DNA from 3 places in the Janthinobacterium sp. SUN033 genome. Region 1 is predicted to be linked to each of the others. Evidence: predicted binding sites of a transcription regulator. Region 1 holds the regulator's gene; each other region holds the start of a gene.
The links. The regulator FNR, encoded in region 1, switches genes on or off when oxygen is low (the NO sensors DNR and NnrR bind a similar motif). The targets are predictions, from matches to a motif close to TTGATNNNNATCAA.
Positions count from the first base shown of each region.

Region 2: the regulator FNR is predicted to act here: its motif matches at 2,009-2,022, upstream of OX460_RS04520 (PAS domain-containing methyl-accepting chemotaxis protein).
Region 3: the regulator FNR is predicted to act here: its motif matches at 1,727-1,740, upstream of OX460_RS08265 (FliM/FliN family flagellar motor switch protein).

Region 1 covers NZ_JAPQNV010000004.1:731,297-734,389, reverse strand. The annotation lists gene ccoG (cytochrome c oxidase accessory protein CcoG) at 1-807, shown strand, start outside; gene OX460_RS20410 (FixH family protein) at 910-1,434, shown strand; gene fnr (fumarate/nitrate reduction transcriptional regulator Fnr) at 1,438-2,196, opposite strand; gene OX460_RS20400 (response regulator) at 2,446-3,093, shown strand, end outside.
Region 2 covers NZ_JAPQNV010000001.1:965,867-968,959, forward strand. The annotation lists gene OX460_RS04520 (PAS domain-containing methyl-accepting chemotaxis protein) at 1-1,817, opposite strand, end outside; gene OX460_RS04525 (3-hydroxyacyl-CoA dehydrogenase NAD-binding domain-containing protein) at 2,382-3,093, shown strand, end outside.
Region 3 covers NZ_JAPQNV010000001.1:1,801,709-1,804,801, reverse strand. The annotation lists gene fliF (flagellar basal-body MS-ring/collar protein FliF) at 1-956, opposite strand, end outside; gene OX460_RS08270 (flagellar hook-basal body complex protein FliE) at 1,017-1,355, opposite strand; gene OX460_RS08265 (FliM/FliN family flagellar motor switch protein) at 1,907-2,785, shown strand; gene OX460_RS08260 (FliM/FliN family flagellar motor switch protein) at 2,787-3,093, shown strand, end outside.

The sequences.
Region 1 (3,093 bases):
CTGGCAACCTACGGCAACGCGGGCTGGCTGCGCGAGCAGGTGTGCAAATACATGTGCCCCTACGCGCGCTTCCAGAGCGCCATGTTCGACCAGGACACTTTGATCATCACCTACGATGCCAAGCGCGGTGAACCACGTGGCGCCATGAGCAAGAAGGCCGGCAACAACGACAAGCTGGGCGATTGCATCGACTGTACCCTGTGCGTGCAGGTGTGTCCGACCGGTATCGATATCCGTAACGGCCTGCAGTATGAATGCATCGGTTGCGCCGCTTGCGTCGATGCCTGCAACAGCGTGATGGACAAGGTCGACCGGCCACGGGGACTGGTACGCTACAGTACCGACCATGCGATGGAAAACAACTTCAATTCGAAGCAGATACGCCAGCGCGCCATGCGCCCGCGCGTCTTGATCTACACTTCCATCCTGGCCCTGATCATCATCGCCGTGTGTACTTCGCTGGCCCTGCGCACGCCCCTGAAAATGGACGTGATCCGCGACCGCGGTTCCATGGGACGCGAAGTGGAAGACGGCATGATCGAAAACGTCTACCGCCTGCAGATCATGAACACGTCGGAGCAAAGCCAGCATTTCAAAATCAGCGCTTCCGGCTTGCCGGGCCTGACCTTGCTGACGCGCGAAGAAGTGACCTTGCAGCCGACGGAAACGCTGGGTTGGCCCATCCGCCTGCGCGTGCCGCACGGCGTGGGAGAGAAGGGCTCGAACAAGATTGCGATCGAATTGCAATCGCTGGACGACCCATCGCTGCATGTGCGTGAAAGCGCGGTATTCATCGTGCCACGTTAACAAGGAAAGGCGGACGGGGACCGGGTGCCCTCGCCGCCGCCACGAAGTTGCAGGAAGGCCGGTCCCCGCACGGGGATTGGCCGTTTACACAGGAGAAATACCATGTCCGACAGTCTGAAACTGCAAGCACCCGTTGCACCGTGGTACAAGCATCGCTGGCCATGGCTGCTGATGATCGGCCCCGGCCTGTCCGTGGTCGTCGGCAGCTTCATGGGCTATATCGCGTTTACGCAGCCCGATGCGCTGGTGGTGGGCGATTATTACAAGCAGGGCAAGGCGATCAACCAGGATTTGAAGCGCGACACGATCGCCAGCGACCTGGCGATGGATACGCGCCTGTCGTATGACGTGGCGCAAGCACGCCTGACCGGTTCCGTGCACAGCTTCGGCAAGGCCTATCAGGCGCCTTTGCAGCTGCACCTGGCGCATGCGACCCTGCCGGAAAAGGATATCAAGGTGCTGGTGCAGCCCGACGCAGCCGGCAATTTTTCCGTGGCGCTGCCGATGCTCGAGCGCAGCCGCTGGCAAGTGCTGGTGGAAAACGACAAACGCGAGTGGCGCCTGTCCGGCATCTGGACCTGGCCCCTGCAGCGCAGCATCGCGCTGCATGCGGACGAGGAACTGTAAGTCTTACTTGCAGACGTCCGTGCCGGCCGTAATGGCTTTTAACTTGGCCGGCTGCAGGATTTCAATTTCCCGATTGGAGACGCGCAGCCAGCCTTCCTTCTTGAACTTCGACAGCAGGCGGCTGACGCTCTCGATGGTCAGGCCCAGGTAGTTGCCGATTTCCTCGCGCGACATGCGCAGCTGGAAATTGCTGCCCGAATAGCCGCGCGCTTCATAGCGCGACGCCAGGTTGACGATGAAGGCGGCAAAGCGCTGCGTCGCCTGCATATTGCCCAGCAACAGCATGACGCTTTGCTCGCGCGTGATTTCCTGGCTCATCATGCGGTGGAAATGGCGCAGCAGGGTCGGCATATTGCCCAGCAATTGTTCCAGGCTGGAAAACGGGATTTCACACACTTCGCTGTCTTCCAGAGCCACCGCATTACAGTGGTGGCGGTCGGCGCTGATGGCGTCCATGCCCAGCAGTTCACCCGCCATCTGGAAGCCCGTCACCTGCTCTTCGCCGCCCGGATTGATCTGGTACGTCTTGAAATGCCCCAGGCGGATCGCATACAGGTTCTGGAACGAGTCGCCGATACGGAACAGCGAGGCGCCGCGCACGATCTTGCGGCGGCGGCCGATGATCTGATCCAGCCTGTCCATATCGCCCACATCGAGGCCCATCGGCAGGCACAATTGATGCATGCTGCAGGTCGAGCATCGCGCACGCAACGCCTCCACGTTCACGGTGGGCAAGGTTGGAGTGAGTAGCGCTTCAGTCATGTCGGTACCTTTTAGAAAATGCAACAACAAGTTTACTGCATACAGCCGCATACAGGGTTGCCGTATGCCAATTTCACCGTAAATTCGGCGAATAAACGACGTCCAGCCTTTAATTATATGGCAACATCGTCAAAAGCCCATCCGGGACGGGCAATTTGCGCGGCGGCGCTTGCCAAGCTGGGGCATTGATAGGAAAATTCCTGACAGCATTATCTGCCGCCTGTGCCGCCCGGTACTGAAAAGGAAATCATGAAGCCTCTCGGCATTAAAGCAAAAGTCGCGCTGGCCACCAGCCTGACCTCGATCGCCATGATCGCGCTGGTCACCATGATCCAGGTGCAGCACATGCGCGACGACTTCACCCGAGTACTGCTGAGCCAGCAATCGTCCCTGATCACCCGCACCGCTGCCGAGCTCGACGACAAGCTGGGCATGCTGCTGCAGATCGTCACCCTGACGGCCAGGCAGCAGCCGCCGGAATTGATCGCCCGGCCCGCCCAATTGCGCGAATACTATTCGCGCCGCTCGATGCTGGTGCTGTTCGATGACGTGCTGGTGCTCGACGCGCATGGCGCCGTCGTGGCCGACATGCCGGAGGTAGCGGGGCGCGCCGGCATCAACGTCGCCGAGCGCGAGTATTTCCAGACCGTCCTGCGCACGCGCCAGCCCATGATCACCGAACCGATGCTGGGCAAGTCGAGCGGCATGCCCATCGTGCAGATGGTGGCGCCCGTGCTGGCCGCCGATGGCCAGGTGGCCGGCGTGGTGATCGGCGTGCTGCGCCTGTACAAGGACAACCTGCTGGGCCGCCTGCGCTCGGAAAAGATCGGCAAGAACGGCTATTACTTCATTCTCACGCGCGGCGCCGTGCCGCGCTACGTGCTGCACCCCGATACC
Region 2 (3,093 bases), on a different contig from region 1:
CGGGAGATTTCGCTGCCCGTCGAGACGCGCTTGACGGATTCGTTGATCAGCTTGGAAATTTCCTTGGTCGCCTGCGAAGAGCGCTCGGCCAGCTTGCGCACCTCGTCGGCGACGACGGAAAAGCCCAGGCCGTGCTCGCCCGCGCGCGCCGCCTCGATGGCCGCATTGAAGGCCAGCATGTTGGTCTGGTTGGCGATTTCGCTGATCACCTTGACGATTTCGCCGATGTCTTCCGACGAGCGGTTGATCAAGTCCATCGCTTCGATCGACTTGGCGACGGCGCGCGCGCCCGCTTCCGCTTCCTGCTGCGTGGCTTTCGCCAGGTAATCGGCGTTCGAGGTGTTTTCCGCGATGGAATTGATGGAAAAGGTCAGGCCGTCGATGGAGGCGTTCATTTCTTCCACCGTGGCGCCCAGCGCCTGCGTGCCCACGGCCACGCCCGTGGCCCGTTCGGCGATCGCGTGCGAGGCGTCGGCAAAGCCGTTCGCCGCCGACACCACGTTGCCGATCACGCCGCGCAAGTCGATGATCATCTTGCTGATGCCGCCGGCCAGCAGGTCGATCGGCTCGTCGCCCTCGGGCACGATATTGCAGGTCAGGTCGCCTTGCGCCGCGCGCGCCACCGATTCGAGCAGGGCATTGACCTTGCGGCTGTCGTTGGCGGCCTTGGACTGGATGCTGTTTTCCAGGTTCACCTGTTCGCTGATGTCGATGGCGAACTTGACCACCTTATACGGCTTGCCGTTGAGGTCCAGGATGGGGTTGTAGGTGGCCTGTATCCACACCACCTTGCCATGGTTGCCCAGGCGCTTGTAGCGGCCCGCGTCGAATTCGCCGCGGTTGAGCTTTTGCCAGAATTTCTTGTACTCGGCGCTGCTCGCATACTCGGGTTCGCAAAACATGCGGTGGTGCTCGCCCTTGATATCGCTCAAGTCATAGTCCATGACGGCGAGGAAATTGTCGTTCGCGTCCAGCACATTGCCCTGCATGTCGAATTCGATTACGGCCTGCGCCTTGCCGATGGCGCTGACCTTGCCTTCGTACTCGGCGTTGCGCTTTTTCAGGGCCGTGACGTCGCTGGCGAACTTGACCACCTTGAAGGGCCGGCCTTCCGTATCGAAAATGGGATTGTACGAGGCGTTGAGCCAGATTTCGCGGCCGTCCTTGGTGACGCGCTTGTATTCGCCCGCGTCGAACTGGCCTTGCCCCAGCTTGTGCCAGAACTGCGCATAGTCGTCGCTGTTGGCGTAGTCGGGCAGGCAAAACATGCGGTGGTGCTTGCCCTTGATCTCGTCGAGCGTGTAGCCGACGGACTTGAGGAAATTGTCGTTGGCGTCGAGGACGGTGCCGTCGAGCCGGAATTCGATCACGGCCTGGGCCTTGCTGATGGCGTCGATCTTGCCTTCGTAATCGGCGTTGCGGCGCTTGGTGGCCGTGATGTCGGTGGCAAACTTGATGACTTTATACGGCTTGCCGTCCGCGTCGAGGATGGGGTTGTAGGACGCGTTGATCCACACTTCGCGCCCATCCTTGGCGCGGCGCTTGTATTCGCCATGGTCGAACTCGCCACGTCCCAGCTTGGCCCAGAAGTTGCTGTATTCATCCGTCTTGACATATTCGGGGTCGCAGAAGATGGCATGGTGCTTGCCTTGTACTTCCGCCAGGGTATAGCCGACGACGCGCAGGAAATTGTCGTTCGCATGCAGGATGGTGCCGTCGAGTTCGAATTCGATCACGGCCTGGACACGGTTCAGTGCAGTATTTATCGCTTGTAAGTCCAGATCCTGGGAGTGGCTGACATGGCTGGCTGCGTCCATAGTATTTCCTTCGGGGTGAGAAGAGGAATGGGAACGATAATGCCGCTGCTATTACTTTTACTGCTATCCATAAAAGGCAGCAATGTTATTGCCGCGGTCGACATCTGGTGATAATCGGTGAGAATGTGCGCGCAGAACGGCCGCCAGTGTTTTTCCTGCGGTATGCCTTATTGTAGATAAATTGTAGAGTATTGATTTGTATCAACAATTTTATTATTCCCCAGCATCTGGCGAAAAACAAGGGGCGGGAATAAATAATGTAAAAACTGTCGTAATTGGCCCATGCCGGCATATAACAAACGCATTTTCTTACATAATAAAACGGCGTTATTATTATTGTGCTTTTATTATTTAAATGAATATTCAAGTGATAGCTTCTACTGGACCTTGCTGCATGCAGCAGAATCTTTCCGCAAATGATGTTGTACCATGGCGTACCATGCTGGCGCCGGCGCGCGCACGACAAAAATAATACGAGCGTTCTTTTATGCGGTATAGTGCAGCTTCATCCCTTGCAACCACCTCATCGCCAAGCAAAAACCTATAGACCAACAAGGAAGAGACATGAGTGCTGAATATCAAGTGAACGGCGCCGTTGCCGTCATTACCCTGGCCAACCCGCCCGTCAACGGCCTGGGCCTGGCGACGCGCACGGCCGCCGTGGCCGGCATCCGCCAGGCGCTGGCGGACGACGCCGTCAAAGCCATCGTCATCACGGGCGCCGGCAAGGCCTTTTCGGGCGGCGCCGATATCAAGGAATTCAATTCGCCCAAGGCGCTCACGGAACCAACGCTGCACACCTTGATCAATGTCGTCGAGCAATCGACCAAGCCCGTGGTGGCAGCCATCCACAGCGTCTGCATGGGCGGCGGCCTGGAGCTGGCGCTGGGCTGCAACTACCGCGTGGCCGCGCCTGGCGCGCAGATGGCCTTGCCTGAAGTCAAACTCGGCATCTTGCCGGGCGCGGGCGGCACGCAGCGCCTGCCGCGCGTGCTGGGCCTGGAAATGGCCTTGAACATGATCGTCTCGGGCACGCCCGTGGCGTCGGAAAAACTGGCCGGCACGGCCCTGTTCGACGAAGTCATCGCGCCCGGCGCGGACTTGCTGGCCGCCGCCGTGGCCTTTGCCACGAAAGTGGGCGACGTGCGCCCGCTGCCGAAAGTGCGCGAGCGCAAGGTCGATTACCCGAACCACGAAGCGTTCCTGCAGTTTTCGCGCAATACCGTGAAAGCCATGTCCGGCCCGTTCCCCGCACCGCTGAAATGCGTCGATGCCG
Region 3 (3,093 bases), on a different contig from region 1:
GCCGCCGGCGGACGGTTCGACAGGCTGCCGGGAATGCCGGCTACGGTGCGGTTGCGTTCCTGCTCTTCGCGCATCGCTTCGCTCGTCACTTTCGGGGCTTCGCCGTATTTTTCCAGCGTTTCGTCCACGCGGTCGTTGTTCACGGCGGCCGTCACGCTGAGCTTGAAGTTGTCTTCGCCGATGACGGGGCCGAGCAAGCCCGTGACGTTGCGGCGGATTTCATCCTGGAAACGTTTCGCGCCTTCATTGCCGGCGGCCGAGGCGTCGAAGCCGTCCGTCAGGTCGACGTGCGCGGACAGCAGGTTGCCGCCCTGGTCGACCAGGCTCACGCGCGTTGGCGCCAGGCTGGCGACGCTGCCGGCCACCATGTTGATGACGGCGGCGATCTGTTCCGGCGCCAGGGTGCGGCCCGGTTTCAGCGCCACGACGATCGAGGCGGACGATTTGTCGCCGTCGCTGGCGACGAACGATGTCGATTTCGCAATCGACAGATGGACGCGCGCCGAAGCGATCGCGTCCATCGTCATGATGCTTTGCGCCAGTTCGCCTTCCAGGCCGCGGCGGAAGCGCACGTCCTGCACGAACTGCGATACGCCCAGCGGGTCATTCTTGTCCATCAGCTCCAGGCCGGCCGGCAGTTGCGCCGTCACGCCCTTCGAGGCGAGCAGCATGCGCACCTTGCCCAGCATCGCGTCGGGCACCAGCACCTGGCCGCTGTCCGGATGCAGGCGGTAGGGGATGTGTTCGGCGTCCAGCGTGGCCATCATGTCCGTCACGGCCACTTTTTCGCGCGCGCCAAACACCGGCTTGTAGTTGGCCTGGTCGCGCCAGGCATACATGGTCACCATGGCGGTGATGCCGATGGCCAGCACGACGATGGGAACCAGGTTTTTCAGCAGGGCGGGCGGGATGGCGGGCTGGGCACCAAGGCGCCAGCGCGCAAATGCGGACTTCATGGGGGTAATCACTTGGGGTAACTTTCGCTGGGAGGCTGGGCGTGGATCAGGACGTGAAGATTACAGAGGCAGTTTGATGAGTTCGTCGACGGCGCCCATGACCTTGTTGCGCACTTGCATCAACATGGAGAAGGACAGGCTCGCTTCCTGGCTGGCCAGCATGGCGCCGACCATGTCGTCGCTCTTGCCGCTGTCGACGTCGCTCATTTTCTGCGCCGCCATGCGGTCATCGCCGTTGACCTTGCCGATGGCGTCTTTCATGCTTTGCGCAAAGGAGAAGCCGGATTGTTCCGGCGCGCCGAACTGGGCGGCGGGCGCGATGCTGGCGCCCAGGGCGCGCGCGTCATTGCTCAGTGCTGCCAGATCGGCCTTGATCAGACCTGCGAGTTCGTTGCTCATCGTGCCCTCTACTTTCAATATGCGGTGACGTATCAATCAGAAATTACTGGTGTTGCCATTCCGGCAGGCATGACATCCCGCGCCATCTTGCCCGGCCCGCTTACAGGGCCCATCAGTTTTATCAGTTGCCACACCATCCGCTCAAGCAGATTCAAACAAACCCGGCAGACCTGCGCCGACGTGATTCACATGGCCATGACAACTAATAATTATCTGATAAAAGTTTCTTCTGGTGGCAATAAGCGGGACTGGAAACTGCCATAAAAACCGGAATCAGGTAAGCGGAATGGCGCACTGCAAATCTATATTTTGTCGCTATAAGCTTACCTCGCGGCAACTATAAAGTAAAGAGAGGATTGCCTCAAGGAATATTGATACATGGCAATATTTAGCTTTTTCATGTATTGTTCAGCACCGTAGTCATCCAGCATGCGATACGATGCGCAATCGTTTGCTTGCAGACCGGTACGCTAGGTCAAGATGATGCTGTATTTAATTTCGGGCGATCCGTATAATTTGTTCTGCCACCGCAATACCGACATGACCACTACATGACAATCCTTACCAAGACAGATCAAACTGTGCGCCATCAAGTCCTCGATTCCTGTCTGCTTGGACGTCCTGTCCATTTGCTGCATGTATTCGGCGCCCAGCTGCGCGACGACCTGGCCGTGGCCCTGCGCCAGCCGATGAGTCGCCGCTACTGGGGGAATTTCCAGATCGATGCCGTGACCTTGTCGCGCGTGGAAAACGAGGACAGCGTGAACCGCTGGCTGAGTTTCTCCACGCCGGCCAGCCAGACGGGCTTTGCCCTCGAACGGCAGATACTCTTGAGCGTGCTGAACTATCGCTATGGTAGTGCCGGCGCCAAGGGCGCGCTGCCCGATCCTGCGCAGGTGCGCGTGACGGCCACGGAAGAGCGCCTCGCTGTGGTGCTTGGACAACAGTTGGTGAACAGTTTGTTCTCCCGCGTGCACAAGAACCTGCAAACCCTGGGCAAAAGCAGCGACATCGACACCAGTGCCGAGGTCGCCGCGCAGTCGGGCGTGCATCCGGCGCGCGGCAGCTGGATCGTCACGGTGGCGCTCAGCGACGTCGAGGCGGGGCAGAGCGGCCAGTTCTGGTTCTCGCTGGACAAGCGCCTGATGGCCGACGTGCTGCGCGGCTTGCTGCCAGAGCGCGCGCAGGCGAAGAAAGCCTTGCGTGGCAGCGTGCGTCCGCTCGCGTCGCGCCTGCAAGTGACCCTGGAAGGCCGTCTTGTCAGCAAACAGGTGCAGCTGGGTGCCTTGTTCGACTTGCGCGTGGGCGACGTGATTCCCGTCAGCCTCAGCCGCACCGACGTCATGCTCGACGACTCCCGTCTCTTTACAGCTGCTGTTTCCGAACACAAGGGCAAGCTCTGTTTAACCTCCTTTGAAGATGTCGAATAATATGAATATGACCGATACCAACCAGAGCGAAACCCTGCTGGAAGACCTGGGCGATGACATGATCATCGACCAGGGCGACGTGTCCGACGTGGCCAGCGGCCGCGCGCGGCGCGACATTCCGCAGATGATGCGCAAGATTCCCGTCACCCTGACCCTGGAAGTGGGTTCGGCCCGCATTTCGCTGGAAGAATTGATGGCCATCGGCCCGGAAAGCGTGATCGAACTCGACATGCTGGCCGGCGAACCGCTGGTGATCAAGGTCAACGGCACGCCGATCGGCCGTGCCGAAGTGGTGGTGGCCGGCGAGA